2 regions of the Sphingomonas sp. CFBP 8765 genome follow, and region 2 is predicted to be linked to the other one. Evidence: riboswitches for the same ligand, from Rfam matches in the RefSeq annotation. Region 2 holds a riboswitch; the other holds the start of a gene.
What was found. Region 2 has a riboswitch for cobalamin ahead of IFT87_RS12515 (TonB-dependent receptor plug domain-containing protein). Riboswitches for the same ligand answer to the same signal wherever they lie in the genome.

Region 1 (11,255 bases), on a different contig from region 2:
CGGCGGCGAGTGCAGCGGCCTCCGCGACGCTGCCGGTCCCCCGCACGGCAAGGCTTACCGGCGACCGGGTGGCGGGACTGGCCGCAGTCAGCGCGGCGGGATCGACCGTGATCAGCGGCAGACCCAGCAGCGCCGCGATCTCGCCGGGCCGCCCCTGCTTGTCATCGGGCGCCGCCAGCGCCTCGACCGGCGGCAGCCCCTGCTGCGCGGCGGCCAGCGCGGCCCGCAACGCGGCGGCATCCGCGGCCGTGTTGAAGCCAAAACCCGCGACGATCATGCCGGATACGCCCATTGCACCACCGGAAACTGCGCGCGCCACCCACGTCGCGTCCCGATCGGCACCGCCTGCGCCACCTCGATCCGCATCAGGCTCCCCCCCTGCGCTGCCTGCCACTGCGTCAGCAGCGCCTCCGATTCGAGCGTCACCGCATTCGCTACGATCCGCGCGCCCTGCTCGACCCGCGGCCACAGCGCGCGCAACAGCGCCTCGGACAGCCCCCCGCCGACGAACACCGCATCGGGACACGCCCGCTCGCCAAGACACTCGGGCGCCCGCCCCTCGACCACCACCAGCCGGTCGACGCCCAGCGTCGCGGCATTGGCGGCGATCCGCCCCGCGCGCACCGAATCCGCCTCGAACGCGGTAGCGCGGGTTGACGGGTGCGCGAGCAGCCAGGAAATCCCGATCGATCCCGATCCCGCGCCGATATCCCACAGGCTCTCGCCCGGTTTCGGTGCGAGTGCCGCCAGCGTCACCGCGCGGATCGGCGACTTGGTGATCTGCCCGTCATGCGCGAACCAGTCGTCGGACAGCCCCGCCTGCGGCATAACCGCGCTCGCGCCCTCGAAGACGATGCCGACCGCGACCGGATGCGCGATGTCGTCGAACGCGATCGTCGCGGCGGTCGTGTGGCGGATCCGCTCGCGCGGCCCGCCCAGCGCCTCGAGCACGTGCAGCGACGACGCGCCGAACCCCGCCGCATCCAGATACGCCGCCAGCCCGCCGACCGCCGCCCCGTCGCGGACGAGCACAATCGCGCGCCGCCCCCGCGCGATATGCGGCCGCAACCGCCCGAACGGCGCGGCGTGCAGCCCCAGGCACGAACAGTCCTCGAGTCCCCAGCCGAGCCGCGCCGCTGCGAGAGCGAAGCTCGACGGTGCGGGATGCGCGATCCACTCGCCCGGGCTGAGATGCCGCGTCACCGACGTGCCCGCGCCGAACCAGAACGGATCCCCCGATGCCAGCATCACCACCCGCCTGCCGCGATGCCTGATCAGCCGCGCGATCCCGTCCTCGAACGGCACTGGCCAAGCCTCGACCGCCCCCCTAAGCTCGCCGGCAAGCGCCAGATGCCGGGTCGCACCCGTCACGATCTCGGCATCGGCCAGCGCCGCGCGCGCTGCAGCGGACAGCCCGGCGACGCCGTCCTCGCCGATCCCGACTATCGTCAGCCACGGAGCCTCAGTCATTCCGACCATCCTGCTTCTCGGCGGCACCACCGAAGCCAGCGCGCTCGCCGCACGGCTCGCGGCGCGCGGCATTCCGACCGTGCTGAGCTATGCCGGCCGCGTCGCCAACCCGCGCGCGCAGCCGGTGCCCGTCCGCATCGGCGGCTTTGGCGGCGTCGGAGGCCTCGTTACCTATCTCAAAGAGCACCGTGTCACGCACCTGATCGACGCGACGCACCCCTTCGCCGCGCAGATGCACCGGCATGCGGTCGAGGCCGCGGCACAGGCGGGCGTCGCGCATGTCGCGCTCGCCCGCCCCGCCTGGACTCCGGTCGCGGGCGATCACTGGCACCGCGTCGCCGATATCGCGGGCGCGGTCGCGGCGCTCGCCGGGCCGTCGCAGCGCGTGATGCTCGCGCTCGGCCGGATGCATGTCGACGCCTTCGCGCAGCAGCCGCAGCACAACTATCTGCTGCGTTTCGTCGATACGCCCGACGATCCGCCGCCGCTGCCCCGCCACCGCCTGGTCGTAGACCGCGGCCCGTTCGACGCCGCCGGCGACACCCAATTGATGCGCGACCACGCCACCGAACTGGTCGTCTGCAAGAACGCGGGCGGCAGCGGCGCGGCGGCCAAGCTCGTCGCCGCGCGCACGCTCGGCCTGCCGGTGATCATGATCGACCGCCCGCCGCTGCCTGCGCGACACGCGGTCGATTCGGTCGACGCGGTGCTCGACTGGCTCGATCATGGCGCCGACCGCGGCGTATAAAGGATCGGCCCCTGCGCCCGCGCGATGATCCGCGTCAGGCTCGACCCCACGATCACCATCGTCCGCATGTCCGCCATCTCCGCCCGCGCCTCGCCCAGCGGCACGATCGACAGCGCTTCCTCGGGCGTCGACACCGCCCGCGCGAACAGCACCGGGCGATCGTCGCCGCACGTCGTGCGAAGGATCTCGAACGCGCGGACCAGCCCGTCGGGTCGCGCCTTCGATCGCGGATTGTAGAAGGCGATCGCGAAATCGGCCTCCGCCGCCAGCCGCACGCGTCGCTCGATCAGCGCCTGGGGCTTCAGATTGTCCGACAGGTTGATCGCGCAGAAATCATGTCCGAGCGGCGCGCCTGCCCGCGCACTCGCCGCCAGCATCGCGGTGATCCCCGGCAGCACGCGGATGTCGATCGCGCCCCACGCCGCCGGCCCCGCCTCCAGCGCCTCGAACACCGCCGCCGCCATCGCGAACACGCCGGGATCCCCCGACGACACGACGACGACGCGCGCGCCTTTCGCTGCCAGCTCGAGCGCATGGCGCGCGCGGTCGATCTCGACCCGGTTGTCGCTCGCATGCAGTGTCAGACCGTCGCGCGCCGGAACCCTCGCGACATAGGAAATATAGCCGATCACGTCGGTCGCCTCGGCCAGCGCCGCGCTGACCTCGGGCGTCACCAGCGCAGCATCCCCCGGCCCCAGCCCAGCGATCGCCAGCCAGCCAATCCCTGCGCTCAGGGTCATGGCCGCCGCCCCTGCCCGTGGATCAGCAGGATCGCGAAATAGGGCGTGACCGCATCCGCCTCGCACAGCCGCGTGACGCGCTGCTCCGCCATCGCCGCATATTCGACCAGCCACGCCGCCTCCTCGCGCCCCGCGGCGGCGACCGCGCGGCGCAGCTTGGCGAGGTGCCGGCCGATCTTCATCACCACCAGCGCATCGGTGTCGCGGATGCGCCGCACCAGATCCGCCTCGGGCAGCGTCCCCATCACCACCGTCAGCACGTCGTCGCCCCAGGTGATCGGCGCGCCGCTCGCGGTCCAGGCGCCCGACATGCCGGTAATGCCGGGGACGACCGCGACCGGCGCGACCCCCTGCAACCGCGTATAGAGATGCATGAACGATCCGTAGAAGAACGGGTCGCCCTCGCACAGCACCACCACGTCCTCGCCGCCCAGCGCCAGCGCCGCGAGGTGATCGATACACCCCGCGTAGAAGCCCGACAGCCGGTCGTTGTACCGCGGATCGGACAATGCGATCTCGGTGGTGACGGGATATTCCATCGGATATTCGATCACGTCGTCGCGCAGCATCCCCTCGACGATCCGCCGCGCCTGTCCCGGCCGCCCCGCCTTGCGGAAATAGGCGACGTGGCGTGCGCCGCGCACCAGCCGGTCCGCACGCACGCTCATCAGGTCGCACGCCCCCGGCCCCAGCCCGACGCCGTGGATCGTGCCCGTCACGACCGCCTGCCCCGGCGGCGGCACCAAAGTCGGCACGGGCGCCACCACGCCGATCATTCCGCCGCACTCGCCAGCGCGTTGATCGCCGCGACGGTGATCGCGCTGCCGCCCAGCCGCCCCTCGACGATCACGCACGGCATCGGCTGCGCCGCCCACAGCGCGTCCTTCGATTCGACCGCGCCGACAAAGCCGACCGGACAGCCGATGATCGCCGCCGGTCGCGGACAGTCGGGATCCTCCAGCATCGTGAGCAGGTAGAACAGCGCGGTCGGCGCATTGCCGATCGCCACCACCGCGCCCGCCAGATACGGCCGCCAGAACTCCAGCGCCGCGGCCGAACGCGTCGTTGCCATTTCTTTCGCCAGCGCGACCGTCTCGGGCGTGTGCAGCGTACAGATCACCGCATTGTTCGCCGGCAGGCGCGCGCGCGTGATCCCCTCGGTCACCATCCGCGCATCGCACAGGATCGGCGCGCCCGCCCGCAACGCCGCACGCGCGGTCCGTGCGAAGCCGGGCGAAAAGCGGATATCCCCCGCCAGCGCGACCAGCCCCGCAGCGTGGATCATCCGCACCGCGACCGGCTCCTCCTCGGCATCGAAGCGCGCCAGATCCGCCTCGGCACGGATCATCGCGAACGACTGGCGATAGATCGCGGCCCCGTCGGTCTCATAGGCATAGGGCATCAGGCAGCTCCGGACGGCTGGGAGAAATGGGCGATAATCTGAGCGGGTTCGAGTGCGCCAAGCAGCGACGGCGCGCCCGCGCGCGCGTGCAGGGCAAGGTCGAACAGCCCGTCGCGCCCGGTCAGCACGACGTCCGCAGGCCGCGCCCGCGCGCAGCCCTTGGCGCATCCCGACACGTGCAGGCTGCCAGCGACCAGTGGTGCCAGCAGCCGCGCGAGGTCGCGCGTCGCGACGCTCGCCTGCGGACAGGCGGGCGCGCCGACACAGGCGTCGACCCCGGCGCGCACGGCGCTGCGGTCGCGCGCGCCATCCGCCACCCCGCCTTCGAGGATCAGCATCCGCCACGGCGTCACGCGGATCGCCGTGACCGGGTCCGCGGCGATCCGGTCGCGCAGATCCGCTGCCGCGATCCGCCCGAAGCCGAGCGCGATCGCCGCGCCCAGCGGGTGCGCCCCGGCCTCGGGCGGCGGCGCGGCAGGTGCGGGAGCCAAGGTCGCGGGCCCCGGCACGGCCGCCGCATGGCGTGCCATCCGCCCCGCCGCCGCACCGCCGCTGTCGACGAACCACCGCGCCAGCGCGATCAGCGCGTCGACCGCGGTGTCGCGCGTCACGTTCACCCCCGCCGCACGCCCCTCGCCGCGCACCAGCAGCCTGCCGTCCACCGCGCGCTCGACCCGGAAATCGGCGGGCGCGCGGGTCAGCACCGGTGCAGCGCCCGCATCGATCGCAAAACCAACCTTGCCAGGCAGCACCGGCAGGTCAGCCAAACGCTCGCGCAACGCGGTGGCGATATGCTGCGTATCGTCCCCGTCCCGCCAGTCGGGCGCGACCAGCATCGCACCGCGCGCCTCGCGCTCCGGATCGGGATCGATCAGCCCGACGGCCAGCAACGCCTCGACCAGCCCCCGCCAGCCCGCCTCGGTCACGCCGCGGATCTGCAGGTTCGCGCGGCTGGTCACGTCGATCTCGCCATTTCCCCACGCGATCGCCGCATCGCACAGCGCGAGTGTCTGCGCGCGCGTCAGCCGCCCGAGCGGCGGGCGGATCCGCACCAGCAACCCGTCGCCCGCCGCCATCGGCCGCCACGCATCGGGGCACCATCCCTTGACGACGAACGCGCTCATGCCGGCAGGTCGAGCTGCGCGAGGATCGAATTGCGCCGCGTCGGCCACAGCCCCGCCGTGTGCAGCGCCGCGAACCGCGCGGTCATCGCCGCCAGCGCCGCGGGGTTTGCGCTCTCCAGAAACGCACGCACCGCGTCGCGCCCCAATGTCGCATCATAATAGAGATCGATCAGCTCGGGCGACACCACTCGCGCCAGCTGCGCGAACATCGCCATATGGTCGAGCGTCGCGGCGATCTCCGCGCCCCCGCGAAACCCGTGCCGCATCATCCCCTCGACCCAGGCCGGGTTCGCCGCGCGTGCATGAACGACCCGCGCAACCTCCTCGTCCAGCGACCGCGCGCGCGGCCGTTCCGGATCGCGCGCATCGAGATGATACAGCGCCGCGCTCTTACCCCCGGCAACCGCCTGCGCCGCCGCGAACCCCGCCTCGTGCGCGGCATAATCCGCGGCGAGCAACAGGTCGGTCTCGGGCAAATCCTGGACATGGACGAACCCGTCGGCGGCGGCGACCCGGTCGCGGATCCCCGCCGGGTCGAACCGCGTCGCATTGTCATCGCCCGCCCCGTCCAGCGCATGGCTCGACGCCGCCAGCCACGCGGCGCCCGCCGCCGCCCGCGCCGCCTCGCCATAGGCCTCGCCCGCATCACCCAGCTCGAGCCCGTAGCGACCCGGCTCGGGCGCATAGACGCGCGCACCGACGGCAGCGCCGACGAACGGGTTCCAGTCACCGGGCTCGTCGCGCAGCGCCAGCGCGCGCACCGCCTGCCCGAACATCTGGCCGAGCGCGGGAAACGCATCGCGGAACAGCCCCGACACACGCAGCGTCACGTCGATCCGCGGCCGGTCGAGCCTTGCCAGCGGCAGGATCTCGACCCCCGTGACCCGGTCCGACGCATGATCCCAGACCGGCTCCGCGCCGAGCAGGTGTAGCGCCATCGCAAACTCCTCGCCCGCGGTCCGCATCGTCGCCGACGCCCACAGGTCGACGACCAGCGCGCGCGGATAGTCGCCCTCGTCCTGCAGATGCCGGCGGACCAGCTCGTCGGCCAGCCGCACGCCCTGCGCATGCGCCGCGCGCGACGGCACCGCGCGCGCGTCGGTCGCATACAGGTTGCGCCCGGTCGGCAGGACGTCGCTGCGTCCGCGCCACGGCGACCCCGACGGCCCCGCCGCGATCCGCTTGCCCCGCAACGCGTTCAGCAACCCGTCGCGTTCGGCCTCGCCCTGGTCGCCACGCCCATAGACGTGCAGCCCGTCGCCGAACTGGCTCTCCTTCACGTCGCACACGAACGTGTCGATACGGGTGATCGCCTCCACCTGGCTCGCCGCCTCGTCGAGCCGCAGCGTCGCCGCCAGTCCGCTCGCGCGCGCCTCGTCCGCAATGTCGCGCTGCAGCCGGTCGCGCCGCGCGGGGTCGAGCCCGTCGGCGGTCGAAAACTCGTCGAGCAGCGATTCGAGCCGCCCCAGCCCCGCACCGCTGCGCGTCGTCGCCGCCGGCGGCGGGACATGGCCGATCGTCACCGCGCCGATCCGCCGCCGTGCCTGTGCGGCCTCGCCCGGATCGTTGACGATGAACGGATAGAGCACCGGCATCGGCCCGGTCAGCGCCTCGGGCCAGCATTCCCCCGACAGCGCAACCGCCTTGCCCGGCAGCCATTCGAGCGTCCCGTGCGCGCCGACATGGATCAGCGCATCGCTCCCCCGCGCGCGCAGCCACAGATAGAAGGCGACATAGGCGTGGCGGGGACAGCGCGACAGGTCGTGATACTCCCCGACCCGCGCCGCACTGCGCCCGCGTTCGGGCTGGAGCGCGATCACCACGCCGCCCCGCTCGACGCCCGCGAACTGGAACGCGCCGTCGATACAGGCCGGATCGTCCTCGGGCGCGCCCCAACTTTCCTCGAGCGCATCGCGCAACACGGCCGGCAGGCTCCCAAGCGCCGCGCGATATGCCGCGACCGGCCACCCGATCCGCCCCGTCGCCAGCGCCTCGGCTAGCCCACCGGATGCAGTCTCCCTGGTTGCATAGCCCGCCGCCGCCAGATCCTCGACGATCGCCTCCGCGGACGCCAGCGCGTCGAGCCCGACCGCATGCGCCATCTGATAATCCTTACCCGGATAGGTCGACAGCACGACCGCAGGCCGCTGCTCCGCGACCGGTCGCTCCGCTAGCCGCACCCACGCGGTGACGCGCGCGACGATCGCCGCGATCCGCTCGGGGTCAGCCCGGTGCTCGCGCCGAGCATAGCCGAGAGCGTCGTCGCGGACGCCGTCCTCCTTGAAGCTCGCGACGCCCGCGAACAGCCGTCCGTCGACCTCGGGCAGGACGACGTGCATCGCCAGGTCGGCGGGGGACAACCCGCGCGTCGACCCCGCCCAGGCGGCACGATCCGACGTCGCCAGCGCGACCTGGAACACCGGCACCCCCGCCCCGTCGAGCGGCGATGTGTCGTCCGCGCCGCGGCCCGAAAATGCGGTCGCGTTGACGATCGCCGCCGGACACAGCGCCACGACCCAACGCGCCAGCCACCCCGCCGCGCCCGGCGCCTTCAGCGACGGCGCGAAGAGCCCGACGACGTCGAACCCCGCCCCACTCAGCCCGGCATGCAGCGCCTCGATCGGGTCCAGATCGGCAGCGGTCAGGTAGGAGCGGTAGAAGATCAGCAGGATTCGCGGCCGCGTCGCGGTCATCGCGAACGCGGCGGGGCACGTCACCCCGTCGCGCGGCTGCCAGCCACCGACCTCGGGGACCGTCTTCACCCCCGCGACCGGCCCGGCATAAAGCCCCGCCGCCAGCGCCATCTGCGCCAGCGCCGCCTGCGCCGCGACCGCGCCGCCATCGTCGCACAAGGCGGCGAGCCGGCGCAGCGTCGACACCGGCACCGTCGACGCCGCATCGAGCCGTGCGTCGATCCGCCCGTCGGCGGGCAGCACCGCCAGCGCGATCCCCCGCGCCCGCGCCAGTACCTCGACCTGCTGCAACCCATAGGACCAGTAGGACCGCCCGCCGATCAGCCGGATCACGATCCCCTTCGCCCCCGTGCCTGCGCCACCGTCCAGCGTCCGCTCGACATAGGTATCGACCGACAGCGGATGCGCGAGCGCGGACAGGTTGGCGAGCCTGAGCGACGGCAGCGGGCTTCCACTCGCCGCCGCACGCCGCCACCCGGCCGCGAACGCGCCGAGATCCCCGTCCGAAAAGGACAGGACGACGAGGTCCGCCGGGCTCTGCGCCAGGTCCTGCGGGACCGCGCTTTCCTCCAGCCCGTGGCTTTCGCGGAAGACGACGTGCATCGCCCTCAGCCCTGAAGCGCGGCCCGGATCCTTGCAGGGTCGATCCGGTCATGCTCGGCGATCACCACCAGCCGCGTCTGCCGCGCCTCGTCGGCGCGCCACGGCCGATCATATTGCGTCCGCACCCGCGCCCCGACCGCCTGCACCAGCAGCCGCATCGGCTTGCCCGTCACCGCGGCATAGCCCTTCACGCGCAGGATGTCGGCGTCGCGCGCCAGCGTCTCGATCCGCGCGGCGAGCGCCGCCGGCTCCGCGATCTCGCCAAGCTCGACGATCATGCTGTCGAAATCGTCATGCTCGTGATCGTCCGCGCCATCATGGTGCGACGGCCGCGCCGCGATGTCATCCTCCGCCGCCGCGTTCAGCCCGAGCACGACGCGCGGATCGATCACCCCGTCGGTCAGCGCGATCACCGGCAACGCACGCGCGGACTCCGCCGCGATCACCGCGCGCGCCGCAGCCACACCCGCCTCGCCCGCCAGATCCGCCTTGGTCAGCAGCACCAGATCGGCACAGGCGAGCTGGTCCTCGAACACCTCGGCAAGCGGCGTCTCGTGATCCACGCTCGGATCCGCGCGCCGCTGCGCCTCGATCGCGGCGAGGTCGGGCGCGAACCGTCCCGCGGCGACCGCTTCCGCATCGGCCAGAGCGATCACCCCGTCGACCGTGATCCGCGACCGGATCGCGGGCCAATCGAACGCCTTGAGCAACGGCTTGGGCAAAGCGAGCCCCGACGTCTCGATCAGGATGTGGTCGGGCCGCGGGTCAAGCGCGAGCAAAGTTTCGACGGTCGGGATGAAATCGTCCGCGACGGTGCAGCAGATACAGCCATTGGCGAGCTCGACGACATTCTCGGCCGGGCAATCGGGGATCGCGCAGCCCTTCAATATGTCGCCGTCGATACCGAGCGTGCCAAATTCGTTGACGATCACCGCGAGCCGCCGGCCACCGGCGTTGCGGATCAGGTGGCTGATCAGCGTGGTCTTGCCCGCGCCGAGGAACCCGGTGACGATGGTAACGGGAATCTTGGCCAGGGTCGGCTGGGGGTCGGTCATGCGATACTCTCCGGGCGTCGGAACGACAGCCACGGACGGACGCACGCCCGCAGCCACACGCGCGCACGACCTGACGGCCGCACGCGTTCGTCGCTCAGACGGAGTACCGTGCCGCGACCATCCCCTGGATCAAGGCAAGAGCGACCATGACGCTGGCAGGTCTCCTGGCTCGCGGGTCGAAGCTCGATGCACGCCTTCCCAGGTCTCGTGACCCAGTGGCTGCCCCCGCATCGGGGGCCTGTGCGTCTCGCTCACCGCTTACAGTTGCAGGGACAGCCGCGGCATTGGGAGGCAAAGCTCCCGCACCGCATTCCCATTCAAGCCCCGAAGGGCACCGGCGCGATCTGTCGAGGTTCGGTAGAACCAAACCTCGAGGTTGGGTTTAGAGGAGTTTGGCGACTGTGCCAATGCACCTGACCTCCGTCATCCTGACGAAAGTCAGGACCCAGAGCCACGCGTAATGCGCTGCCTGGCCCTGGGTCCCGGGTCGAGCCCGGGATGACGACGCAGCTCGTTACCCCCGAACCACCTCGATCTCGTCGAACCGCTTCCACCGGTAGATCGCAAAACTCAGCACCCAGCATGCCACGAACAGCGCGATGATCGCAAAGCCCAGCCCGTTGAAATTCTCGCCCAGCGCCGAAGCGACGTCCCACACGCCCCCGCTGAGGCCCAGCTTCGACGCCAGCAGCGCGAGCGTTTCGATCCCGCCGATCGCGATCGCGACGATCGCCGAGATCAGCGTGATCGTGATGTTGTAATAGAGCTTGCGGATCGGCTTCACGAACGCCCATTCATACGCGCCGAGCATCACCACCCCGTCGGCACTGTCGACCAGTGCCATGCCCGTCGCGAACAGCACGGGCAGCACCAGCACCGTACCGATCGACAACCCGTCCGCCGCCTGGCTTGCAGACAGGCCGAGGATCGCGACTTCGGTCGCGGTGTCGAACCCCAGCCCGAACAGGAACCCGAGCGGCGCCATGTGCCAGCTGCGCGTGACCAGCCGGAACATCGGCCGGAACAGCCGTGCGAGCAGCCCGCGATTGCCAAGCAGCAGGTCGAGATCCTCCTCGACATAGCGCCCGCCGCCGCGGACATGGCCAAAGGTCCGCCACACCGATCGCAGGATGATCAGGTTCATCGCCGCAATCGTGAACAGGAACAGCGCGGATATCAGCGTCGCGATCACCCCGCCCGCCTGCTTGAACGCCTCGAACTGCGCCAGCGCACTCGCGGTCAGCGCGATGGCGACCGCGGCGATCAGGACGATCCCCGAATGGCCGACCGCGAACCAGAAGCCGACCCCAATCGGCCGCTGCCCGTCCTGCATCAGCTTGCGCGTCACATTGTCGATCGCCGCTATATGATCCGCGTCGACCGCATGGCGCAGGCCCAGCCCCCAGGCGAGCATCGCGGT
Region 2 (11,255 bases):
CCCGCGTCTAGCACGAGGATGCGATCGCAATAGCGTGCGGCGAGCCCCAGATCATGCAGGACGGCGATCACCAGGACACCCCGCGCGGCCTGCGCCCGCAGGATCTCCATGACTGCGATCTGATGCGCGGGATCGAGCGACGCGAGTGGCTCGTCGACGATCAGCGCCGGCGCCTCCACCGCGAGCGCCCTTGCCAGCAGGACGCGGGCCCGCTCGCCCCCCGAAATCTCGGTCGCGACACGCGCCGCAAGCGTGGTCACGTCCGCCGCCGCCATCGCACGGGCAATCGCGGCATGGTCGTCCCGTGAGATGCGGGACAGCGGTGCGAGATGGGGCAATCGGCCCAGCGCGACGAGACGTTCGACGCTCAGCGGCCAATGAAGATTTTGACCCTGCGGCAGATACGCGACCGTCTGCGCAATCTCGCGTCGCGAGCGCTCCGCCAGCGGAACGCGGTCGAGCAGGATCGCCCCCGTAGCGGGAACCAGCCCGAGCAGCGCCTGGACCAGCGTCGATTTGCCCGCCCCATTGGGGCCGACGATCCCGATGAGCGCGCCGCCCTCTGCCGCGAAGCTGACATCGTCGACCACGACCCGCCGTGCACGGCGGACGTTGAGGCGGTCCGCGGAGAGGGCTACCACAGCCGCCGCTCGCGCATGAGGTGGACGAGGAACACCGGCACGCCGAGAAACGCGGTGACGACCCCGAGCTTGAGTTCGTTCGACGTCGGGATCACCCGGACCAGCACGTCGGCAAAGGTGAGCAATGCGGCCCCGCCCAGTGCGGAGGGCAGCAGGATCGCCGACGGCGAACGATCTGTCATCGGCCGGACGAGATGCGGGACGATCAGGCCGATGAACCCGATCGCGCCCGATACCGCGACTGCGCCGCCGACCCCGATCGCCACCCCGACCAGCATCCGAACGCGCGTCCGACGCAGATCGACGCCGAGCGCGCGCGCGCCATCCTCGCCAAGCGTCAGCGCGTCGAGCGCATGGCTGTCCCAGGCGACCAGCACCATGCCGAGTGTGATACAGGGCAGCGCCAGCGCGACATGGCTGAACGACCGGTCTTCGAGCGACCCGAGCAACCAGGTCATGATCTCCATCGCCGCAAACGGGTTCGGGGACAGGTTGAGCGCAAGACTGACCCCCGCGACGGCCAGCGTTCCGACCGCGATCCCCGCGAGGATCAGTGACAAGGCGCTTTGCGACCCCGCCGACAGCACGAACAGCAACCCCAGCGCCGCGAACGCCCCGGCGATCGCCACAATCGGCAGCATCGCCGGGTAAAGCTCCGCCAGCCCGAAATACAGCGCGATCACCGCGCCCAGCGATGCGCCATTCGACGCACCCAGCACCGATGGCTCGGCCAACGGATTGCGCAGGAACCCCTGCAGCGCGGCACCCGAAAGCCCCAGCATCGCGCCGACCGCCAGCCCGAGGATCGCGCGCGGCAGACGAAGTTCGAACAGGATGGCGCGTTCGATCGGATCGCCCTGCCCGCTGAGCGCCCGCACGACATGCGCCAGCGGGATCGCCGCGCTACCCACCGCGACCGACGCGGCGCCGGCCAACAGCGCAAGCAGCGCGAGGCCACCGACCAATCGCGCACGCGTCACGCGTTCCATAGTGCCAGATCCCACCGCATCGATTTCCGCCTAGCGCATAAGCGGCCGCTGCGGCAGGGCTTTGCGCATGCGCGGCCGCCGTCTCCTGACCATCCTGATGATCGCCGCCGCCGGTGCACCTGCTCCGGCGGCAGCGCCTCGACCGCCGGCGCGTATCGTTTCGCTTAACCTATGCGCTGACCAGTATCTTCTGGCGCTGGCCGACCCCGCGCAGATCGTCGCGCTCACCCGGTTCGCGCGCGATCCGAACATGTCCGCAGCCGCCAACGCCGCGCGTACCATGCCAGTCAGCCGTGGCAGCGCCGAAGACGTGCTGATGCTCCGCCCCGATCTCGTGATCGCCTCGCCGTTCCGACGCCAGACGGTCACGGCCGTGCTGGCCGGACGGCACGTCGATACGCTCGATCTGCCCCCCGCGGACAGCTATGCCGCGATCGTGAGGCAAGTCCGTCAGGTTGCTGCCGCCATCGGGCACCCCGATCGCGGCGAAACGCTGATCCGCCGGATGGACACCGCGCTCGCACGATTGCCGCGCGCGCCGGGAGGTGGTCATACGGCGGCCTATTATCAGCGTCGGGGTTTCCTGACCGGCACCGGCACGCTCGTCGACGAATTGATGCAGCGTCTCGGGCTGGCCAATCTCGCGACCCGGCTCGGCAAACCGGCACTATCGCAACTGTCGCTCGAACAGATGGCGCTCGCACGCCCGGACTATCTCATAGTCGAAAGCGCCACCGACCACGTGACCGATCAGGGCACCGAAATGCTGCATCATCCGATTCTCGACGGGATTCCCCGTCTGCGCATCCCCGAGGCGTGGACCGTCTGCGGAGGTCCCGCCTATGTGCTGGCCGCGCAAAGCCTCGCGGCGCAGTTGCGCACGCCCCGTCCGGCTGGTCCTCGCCGCGACCGTTAGAACTCAACGCCGGCCTGGGCCTTGACCCCGCCCCGGAACGGATGCTTGACCTGCCCCATCTCGGTGACGAGATCCGCCGCGGCAATCAACGCCTCGGGCGCGTTGCGTCCCGTCGCCACGACATGCGTCATCGCCGGTCGCGCCGCGAACCCCGCAAGCACCTCGTCGAGTGGCAGATAGTCATAGCGCAGGACGATGTTGATCTCGTCGGCGATGACCATCGCATAGCTCGGGTCGAGGATCATTCGGCGGACCTCGTCCCACCCTTCGCGCGCCACGGCGATATCGCGGGCCCGATCCTGCGTATCCCAGGTAAAGCCCTCGCCCATCGGCTTGAACTCGACCAGATCGGGAAAGGCGTCAAAGATGACCTTCTCACCGGTCGTCATCGCACCCTTGACGAACTGTACGATCCCAACCTTTCGCCCGTGCCCCATCATCCGCACCGCCATGCCGAGCGCCGCGGTGGTCTTACCCTTGCCCGGCCCGGTGTGGACCATGAGCAGGCCCTTTTCGATCGTCTTGGCCGCGACGATCTTGTCCTGGACGACCTTCTTCTTGGCCATCCGCGCCGTGTGCTCCGCCTCGTTCCGCATCAGAATGCTGCCTTCACGCCGGCATAGGCGCCACGCCCCTGGCCAACATAGCTGAACACCTCCTCGTACCGCTCGTCGAACAGGTTTTCGACCCGACCGAAGACCGATAGCCGGGGCGTCAGCTTGTACGCCGCGTTCAGGTTGACGAGGACATATTCCTGGAGCGAAACGCGGACAGGGACATAGCTCGGATCGGTATAGGCATCGTCCTGCTGCCGGCCATTATACCGGACGGTGAGGGTCGCCGAGGCGCTCTCGTCGCGGCTGAACGCAGTCATGTTGACGCTGCCGATATGGTTGGGGCGCCGGATCTCCACGCCCCCGTCCTCGCGCGCCTTCAGATAGGTATAGGCGAGGTCGAAGCGCAGCTGCGGAATCGGCTGGGCGGTGGCAAACACCTCGACGCCATGCTGCGTCGATCGCGTATTGCGGTTGCCGGGCGTCGCGACGAAGTCGGGGGCAGGATAGGTGGTAAAGATCTCGTTCGTCAGCCGACTGTCGAAATAGGTCGCGCCGATCGTCGCACGATCCCCCCCGAAAGCCTGTTCGACCCCGGCTTCCCACCCCTTTGACTTTTCCGGCTTGAGGTTGGGGTTGCCGATGTAACGACCGTCGGAATAGCCGAAGAGATCGAAATAGCCGGGGTTCTTCACGCCCGTCCCGTAGGCGCCGCGCACCCGCGTCCCGGTCGCGAACCGGTAGCTCGCCTGCGCGCGATAAGTGGTGGTGTCATCGAACCGGTTATTCTCGTCGCGCCGCACCGATCCGCCGATCGCGAGCGCATCGTCGACGACAACGTCATACTGGCCAACGAACCCGACATTGTCGGTATGCCGCCGTCCCGTAAAGACGAACTCCGAAGGAGCCGCGCTAAGCGTCTGGAACTCCTCGCGCTCGACATCGACCGCGGCGGTCAGCCGATGCCGGATGCTATCAGTGCCGAACCGGAAGGCGCTTTCGAACGATCCCTTGTACCGTCGTCCCTTGTTGCCAAAGCTCAAGGCATCGTCGGCCAGCGCCCGGCGTGTCGTATCGGCAAACTGGCCGCTGAGCGCATTCGTCCAGCGGCCATCCGCCAGCGCCAACTCCGCGCGGATGAGCCCGTAATGCGCCTCGACCGTGCTGCGCGCGCCTGGCGTATCGACGATCGTGCCGAACTGCGGGCCGCTCAATGCCGTGTCGTTGCTGTCGGCATCGGTATAGCTGTAGCGCCCGACGCCCGTGACCTTCAGCGTGTCGGTGGGCGACCAGCTGAGCTTGCCCGTCGCGCCGACGCTCTTCGCGCCAATGTCGCGCGATCCGCCCCGTGCGGTCGGCGTGCCGTCGGTGAGATAGGTCGAACTCGACAGCGCGTAGTCGAGATTGCCCGCTACGCCTGCGACCCGCGCGCCGCCCGAAAACGTGCCGAACGATCCCCCCTCGGCCCGCAGCGATACGCCCGGGGCTTCCGCGCCGCTGAGCGTGAGATACTGAATGACGCCGCCGATCGCGTCGGACCCGTACAGCGCCGATTGCTGGCCGCGCAGCACCTCGACCCGTGCCGCCTCGTCGGCAATCAGCGTGCCGAAATCATATTCGCCCTGATAGGGATCGGACACTTCGATCCCGTCGATCAACACCAGCACGTGATTGCCCTCCGATCCGCGGATCCGGACCTGCGTCGTCCCCCCGACCGCGCCGGTCCGGCTGACCGCCAGCGCGGGGACGTCGCGCAGCACGTCGGACACGATCCGGGTCTGCCGCTGGTCGAGCGTGGCGGCGTCGAGCACTGTCACCGACGCCCCGAGCTGATCGGCGGGAACCGCGTCCCCCGATCGCGATGCGGTAACCACCAGCTCGGCGTCGCCCCCTGCCGCCTCGCCCGTCGCCGCGGCAATCGGATCGGGCTCGGCCGCGGCTGGCGATGCAAAGGCCGTGGCGGTCGCGAGAACCGCAAGCGAAACGAAAATTCTAGTCATGAAACGATACCCCCGGCGTCACGAGCGACCGGCCGGGGCCTGCCGTCCGATGCTACGGACAGCCGGCGCAACACTTGGGGTGCACGCCGAACCGCACCCGCCACGCGCGCCGATGCGGCCCCCGCCGCATGGTTCGTCGCTCAGACGGAGTACCGTGCCGCGGCCATCCCCTGGACCATGGCAAGAGCGACCGAGCGCCGGCAGGTCTCCTGGCTCGCGGGTCGACGCCCGGTACGCGACCTTCCCGGGCCCTGCGCTTACGCTCAGGCCTAGTGGTCGTCCCCTCATGACGAAGGAACATGCGCACCGCGCTCACCGCTTACAGTTGCAGGGACAGCCGCGGCATGAGGAGGCTCGCCTCCCGCACCGCATTCCCTTTGAAGCCCCGAGGGGCACCGACGCGATCTGCGACCCCGGCCTTCACCGGTTTCGCGGGGCGACGGTAGCGCAGAAAATTCCTGCCGCCAATGGGCCTAGAGTCTCGCGAGGATCGCCCGCGCCTGGCGCAGGTGCGGCGCATCGATCATCCGTCCATCAAGCTGCAGCGCGCCGGCCTCGGGAGCCGCCGCAAACGCTGCGACGACGGCATGCGCACGTGCCACGCTCGCCGCATCCGGCGTGAACGCGGCGTTGATCGTGGCGACCTGCGACGGGTGGATCGCCATCATGCCGGTGAAGCCGTCGCGGCTGCCGCGCGCGGCATAGGCTGCCAGCCCGTCAATGTCCGCGATTGCTGGATAGACCGTTTCGATCGCCGCTACGTCCGCCGCATGCGCGCCGAACAGCAGCAGCGATCGTACGAGCTTATAGGGCTCGGTATAGGACCCGTCGTCCTCCCGACTGGTCGCCGCGCCGATCGCCGCGGGCAGGTCTTCGGCGCCCCAGGTCAGGCCGCATAACCGGCCGTTGACCCGCGCATATTCGCCCAGTGTGAAGATCGCGGCGGGCACTTCGGTCGCGATCGGCAGGATCGGCGGACAGTCATCGCCATAAGCCTCGACCAGCGCGAGGACGGTCGCGGGTCCGGTCGCCTTGGGCAGCATGATCGCATCGGCGCCCCTCGCCGCAGCGATATCGTCGTCCAGCCACCCCGAGTCGACGGGATTGATCCGGACCATCCGCACGACGTCGGTGTGGTCCTGCAACGCGGCCCGGACCGCCTCGCGGGCAACAGCCTTGCGGGAGAGCGAGACCGAATCCTCCAGATCGAGGATGATGGCATCGGCCCCGCTCGCTGCGGCCTTCGCAAAACGCTCGGGCCGGTCTGCGGGCACGAATAGCAGCGAGCGCAACCTCATGCCGACGTCCGCAGCAGCAGCGCCGAGCGAAGGCACTGACAGACGATCTCGTCACGCTGGTTGATCAATTGGTGCATGAATGTGACGATCCCGGCGTTCGGGCGCGACCGGCTGGGCTTGAGCTCGGCGACCTCGGTCTCGGCGCGCATCGTGTCGCCGATAAAGACGGGTTTTGGATGCACGAGCTTGTCGTAACCGAGATTGGCGACGAGCGTCCCGAGCGTCGTGTCCCCCACCGACAGGCCGACCATCAGCGCGAAGGTGAAGGTGCCGTTGACGAGGATCTGGCCGAATTCGCTCGCCTTCGCCGCCTCCGCGTCGAGGTGCAGCGGCTGCGGATTGTGCGTCATCGTCGAAAACAGGAGGTTGTCCGTCTCCGTGACGGTGCGGCGGATCTCATGGACGATCCGGTCGCCGACTACCCATCGGTCGAAATAGCGGCCGGCCATCAGTCATCCTTCTCGATACGCGCGAGCACCATGCCATCGCTCACCTGCCCGCCTTCGATCGCGGTCAGTTCGGCAACCGTCCCGTCGAACGGCGCGACGAGCGAATGCTCCATCTTCATCGCCTCCAGCGTCACGAGCTTCTGCCCCTTTGCGACACGGTCCCCGACAGCCACGTCGACCGCGATGATCCGTCCCGGCATCGGTGATAAGATCGCGCCATCCGCTGCCGCCCCCATCGCCGCGCCAGACGCACGCCAGGGCCGCAACTGCCAGGTCTGCCCGGCATCGGAAACGAGGGCGGCATCGACCGGTTCATGGACGCCGCGACCGTCGAGATCGATCGTCACCGCGTCGTCGTCGAGCAGGAACCGCGCGGCCTTCAAAGGGGCCGCGTTGAGACGAAAGCCCGCCATCGGCTCGGCGCGTACGAGCGTGCGCGCGGCCTCGATCAGCGCTTCCTCGCTGGGCTGCGCCGGGGGCATCAGCGCCGCACCTTCGCGGGCGATCAGCCCGGTATCGAGCGTTCCCGCGACAAATTCCGAATGGTCGAGCGCCTGGACGAGAAACCCCGCATTCGACCGGACCGGCCAGACGACCGCCTTGTCCAGCGCCTCCGCCAACGTCTCGCGCGCGGCTTCACGCGTGTCGCCCCAGGCAATCACCTTGGCAATCATCGGGTCATAATAGGGCGAGATGTCCGCCCCCTGTTCGACGCCCGTATCGACCCGCGCCGCATCACCCAGATCGAACGCCTCGAGCCGCCCGATCGACGGCAGGAAACCCTTGGCGGGATCCTCCGCATAGAGCCGCGCCTCGATCGCCCATCCGCGGATCGCAAGATCATGCTGCTGCAGCGGCAACGCCTCGCCGCTGGCAATCCGCAGCTGCCATTCGACCAGATCCTGTCCGGTGATTTCCTCGGTGACGGGATGCTCGACCTGCAACCGGGTGTTCATTTCCATGAACCAGATCCGATCGGCGCGCAGGCCTTCGCTCGCATCGGCGATGAACTCGATCGTACCCGCGCCAATATAGTTCACGGCCTGTGCCGCGCGCACCGCCGCCGCGCAGATCGCCGCGCGCGTCGCATCATCCATGCCGGGCGCCGGGGCCTCCTCGATCACCTTCTGATGCCGGCGCTGCAACGAACAGTCGCGTTCGAACAGATGGACAACGTTACCCTGACGGTCGCCGAACACCTGCACCTCGATATGCCGCGGCGAGAGGATATATTTCTCGATCAGCACGTCGGTATTGCCGAAGGATGCGGAAGCTTCGCGCTGGCACGACGCGAGCGCGTCGGCAAAGTCGGCGGACGCGTCGACGCGGCGCATACCCTTGCCGCCGCCGCCGGCGACGGCCTTGATCAGGACCGGGTAGCCGATGGCATCCGCCTCACGCTGGAGCCTATCAGGCGACTGGTCTTCCCCCAGATAGCCTGGCGTCACCGGGACCCCGGCCGCCATCATTCGCTGCTTCGCGGCATCCTTCAGCCCCATCGCGCGGATGCTGTCGGGATCGGGGCCAACCCACAGGATCCCTGCATCAAGCACGGCCTGCGCGAAGTCCGCATTCTCGGACAGGAACCCGTACCCCGGATGAATAGCCTCAGCGCCGGTGGCGAGCGCGGCGGCGATGATCTGCTCTCCGACCAGATAGCTCTCGCGCGCCGGGCTCGCACCGATATGCACCGCCTCGTCCGCGTGCCTGACATGCAGCGCGCCCGCATCGGCATCGGAATAGACCGCGATCGTGCGGATTCCCAACGCCCGAGCTGTGCGGATGATGCGGCAGGCGATCTCGCCACGATTGGCGATGAGCAGTGATTCGATCATTGCGCGGGGCATCCGGTGGTCCGCTTAGACCAAGTGATGTTGAGGATCTTCCACCGGCCCGCGTCGCGCACCATGTCGAAATGGTCGGTCCCGCAATGCGCGACCCGGCCGTCGATGGTGAAGACATAGGGCGACCATACCATCGCGATATCGCCATCGATATCCACGGCGGGATCCGTCAGGCGTTCCGCATATCGCTCCGGTCCGGGCTTCAGACGGGCGGCGAAGTCGGACCAGCCGGTCCGGCGGATGATGCGCGTGCCGTCGGCCATTTCTTCCACTGCCGTAGCACCCCCCTCGGGGCGTACCTGTGCGAGCAGTGCCTGGCCATCGCGGGTGGCCAACGCAGCGAACATCGCGTCGATCGGCACCATGACGCCAGCCTCCTCGGTCACCACGACTGGCGGCAAGCCGGTGCCCTTGACGATCGGCTGGACCGGTGTGACCTGACCCGCGGCCAGCAGAAACGATAGCAGGATCATCGGCTTACATCCTGAACACACCGAACGCGGGGCGTTCGGCGATAGGAGCGTTGAGCGTCGCGGCGAGCGCGAGGCCGAGAACGTCGCGGGTCTGCGCAGGATCGATGATCCCGTCGTCCCACAGCCGCGCGGTCGCGTACCAGGGATTCCCCTCGTCCTCATATTTCTGACGAACCGGCGCCTTGAACGCTTCCGCCTCCTCCGCCGTCCAGTCGTCCGCGTCGCGGTGAACGGTGGCGAGGACCGAGGCCGCCTGCTCGCCGCCCATCACGCTGATCCGGCTGTTCGGCCAGCTGAACAGGAAACGTGGCGAATAGGCGCGTCCGCACATGCCGTAATTGCCGGCGCCGAAACTGCCGCCGATCAGCACCGTGATCTTCGGCACGGTCGCGGTCGCGACTGCCGTCACGAGCTTTGCACCATGTTTGGCAATGCCTTCCGCCTCATACTTCCCGCCGACCATGAAACCCGAGATGTTCTGGAGGAACAACAGCGGTACCTTGCGCTGGCAGGCGAGCTCGATGAAATGCGCGCCCTTCTGTGCGCTTTCGCTGAACAGGACGCCGTTGTTGGCGAGGATCGCGACGGGGAGCCCGTGGATATGTGCGAACCCGCACACCAGCGAGGTACCATAAAGCGCCTTGAACGCATGGAATTCGCTGCCATCGACCAGCCGTGCGATCACCTCGTGCACGTCATAGGGTGCGCGCACATCGGACGGCACGACACCGTAAAGCCCCTCAGCGTCGTATTTCGGCGGGCGTGCCGGTTGCCGGTTCACCGTGACAGGGACCTGTGGCGGCAAAGTCGAGACGATGTCGCGAACGATCGTCAGCGCGTGGTCGTCCGATTCCGCGACATGATCGACGACGCCCGACCGTCGTCCATGCGTGTCCGCGCCGCCGAGGTCCTCCGCGGAAATCACCTCGCCCGTCGCCGCCCTGACCAGCGGCGGCCCGGCAAGGAAGATCGTGCCCTGCCCGCGGACGATGATCGTCTCGTCGGACATTGCCGGGACATAGGCGCCGCCCGCGGTGCAGCTTCCCATCACGCAGGCAATCTGCGGAATCCCCAGCGCCGACATCTGCGCCTGGTTGTAGAAGATACGCCCGAAATGCTCGCGATCGGGAAACACTTCCGCCTGATGGGGCAAATTCGCCCCGCCACTATCAACGAGATAGATGCACGGCAGACGATTTTCCTGTGCGATTTCCTGCGCTCGCAGGTGTTTCTTGACGGTCAGCGGGAAATAGGTCCCCCCCTTCACCGTCGCATCGTTGCACAGGATCATGCATTGCCGCCCGGCAACGCGGCCGATCCCCGCGATCACTCCCGCGCCGGGGACCGCGTCGTCATACAGGCCATTGGCGACGAGCTGACCAATCTCGAGGAACGGCGAACCCGGATCGAGCAAGCGCTCGACCCGGTCGCGCGGAAGCAGTTTGCCACGCGCAACGTGCCGGTCGCGCGAACGGGCGTCCCCGCCGAGCGCGACGCGCGCAACGTCGTCGCGCAGGCGCTGGGCGAGCGCGCGGTTGTGCGCCGCATTCGCCTGGAACGTTTCGGCGTCGACCGACAGCTTCGTATCGAGGACGGGCCCGCTCACCGTTCACCCCGCAGCGACCTGATCCGCACGCTCATTGCATCACCTTGGGTGCGGCACCGATCAGTTCGCGTCCGATCAGCATCCGGCGAATCTCGTTCGTTCCCGCGCCGATGTCGAGCAGCTTGGCGTCGCGCATGAAACGCTCGACCGGCCAGTCCTTGGTATAGCCAGCGCCACCCAGAGCCTGGATCGATTCCAGCGAGACCTTCACCGCGCTCTCGCTCGCCAGCAGGATCGCGCCCGCCGCGTCGAACCGCGTCGTCTTGCCCGCATCGCACGATCGCGCGACGGCATAGACATAGGCGCGCGCGGAACTCAACGCGACATACATGTCGGCGATCTTGGCCTGGATCAGCTGGAACTGCCCGATCGCGGTCCCGAACTGCCTGCGTTCACGGACATAGGGGATGACCACGTCGAGACAGGCCTGCATGATGCCGAGCTGAATGCCCGCAAGCACCGCGCGTTCATAGTCGAGGCCCGAC

Region 1: it holds a riboswitch for cobalamin, as region 2 does, so the genes downstream of both, cobW (cobalamin biosynthesis protein CobW) here and IFT87_RS12515 (TonB-dependent receptor plug domain-containing protein) in region 2, are expected to answer to the same signal.

Annotation. Positions count from the first base shown of each region.
Region 1 is NZ_JACYTY010000003.1:200,420-211,674, forward strand. It holds gene IFT87_RS09540 (cobalamin biosynthesis protein) at 1-277, opposite strand, end outside; gene cbiE (precorrin-6y C5,15-methyltransferase (decarboxylating) subunit CbiE) at 274-1,470, opposite strand; gene IFT87_RS20400 (cobalt-precorrin-6A reductase) at 1,469-2,218, shown strand; gene cobJ (precorrin-3B C(17)-methyltransferase) at 2,194-2,958, opposite strand; gene cobI (precorrin-2 C(20)-methyltransferase) at 2,955-3,734, opposite strand; gene IFT87_RS09565 (precorrin-8X methylmutase) at 3,731-4,360, opposite strand; gene IFT87_RS09570 (cobalamin biosynthesis protein CobG) at 4,360-5,484, opposite strand; gene cobN (cobaltochelatase subunit CobN) at 5,481-8,780, opposite strand; gene cobW (cobalamin biosynthesis protein CobW) at 8,786-9,835, opposite strand; cobalamin riboswitch at 9,973-10,189, opposite strand; gene IFT87_RS09585 (HoxN/HupN/NixA family nickel/cobalt transporter) at 10,350-11,255, opposite strand, start outside.
Region 2 is NZ_JACYTY010000004.1:257,572-268,826, reverse strand. It holds gene IFT87_RS12535 (ABC transporter ATP-binding protein) at 1-641, opposite strand, end outside; gene IFT87_RS12530 (FecCD family ABC transporter permease) at 635-1,630, opposite strand; gene IFT87_RS12525 (ABC transporter substrate-binding protein) at 1,698-2,546, shown strand; gene cobO (cob(I)yrinic acid a,c-diamide adenosyltransferase) at 2,543-3,142, opposite strand; gene IFT87_RS12515 (TonB-dependent receptor plug domain-containing protein) at 3,142-5,100, opposite strand; cobalamin riboswitch at 5,283-5,515, opposite strand; gene IFT87_RS12510 (HpcH/HpaI aldolase/citrate lyase family protein) at 5,574-6,398, opposite strand; gene IFT87_RS12505 (MaoC family dehydratase) at 6,395-6,847, opposite strand; gene IFT87_RS12500 (acetyl/propionyl/methylcrotonyl-CoA carboxylase subunit alpha) at 6,847-8,682, opposite strand; gene IFT87_RS12495 (nuclear transport factor 2 family protein) at 8,679-9,164, opposite strand; gene IFT87_RS12490 (carboxyl transferase domain-containing protein) at 9,169-10,770, opposite strand; gene IFT87_RS12485 (acyl-CoA dehydrogenase family protein) at 10,802-11,255, opposite strand, start outside.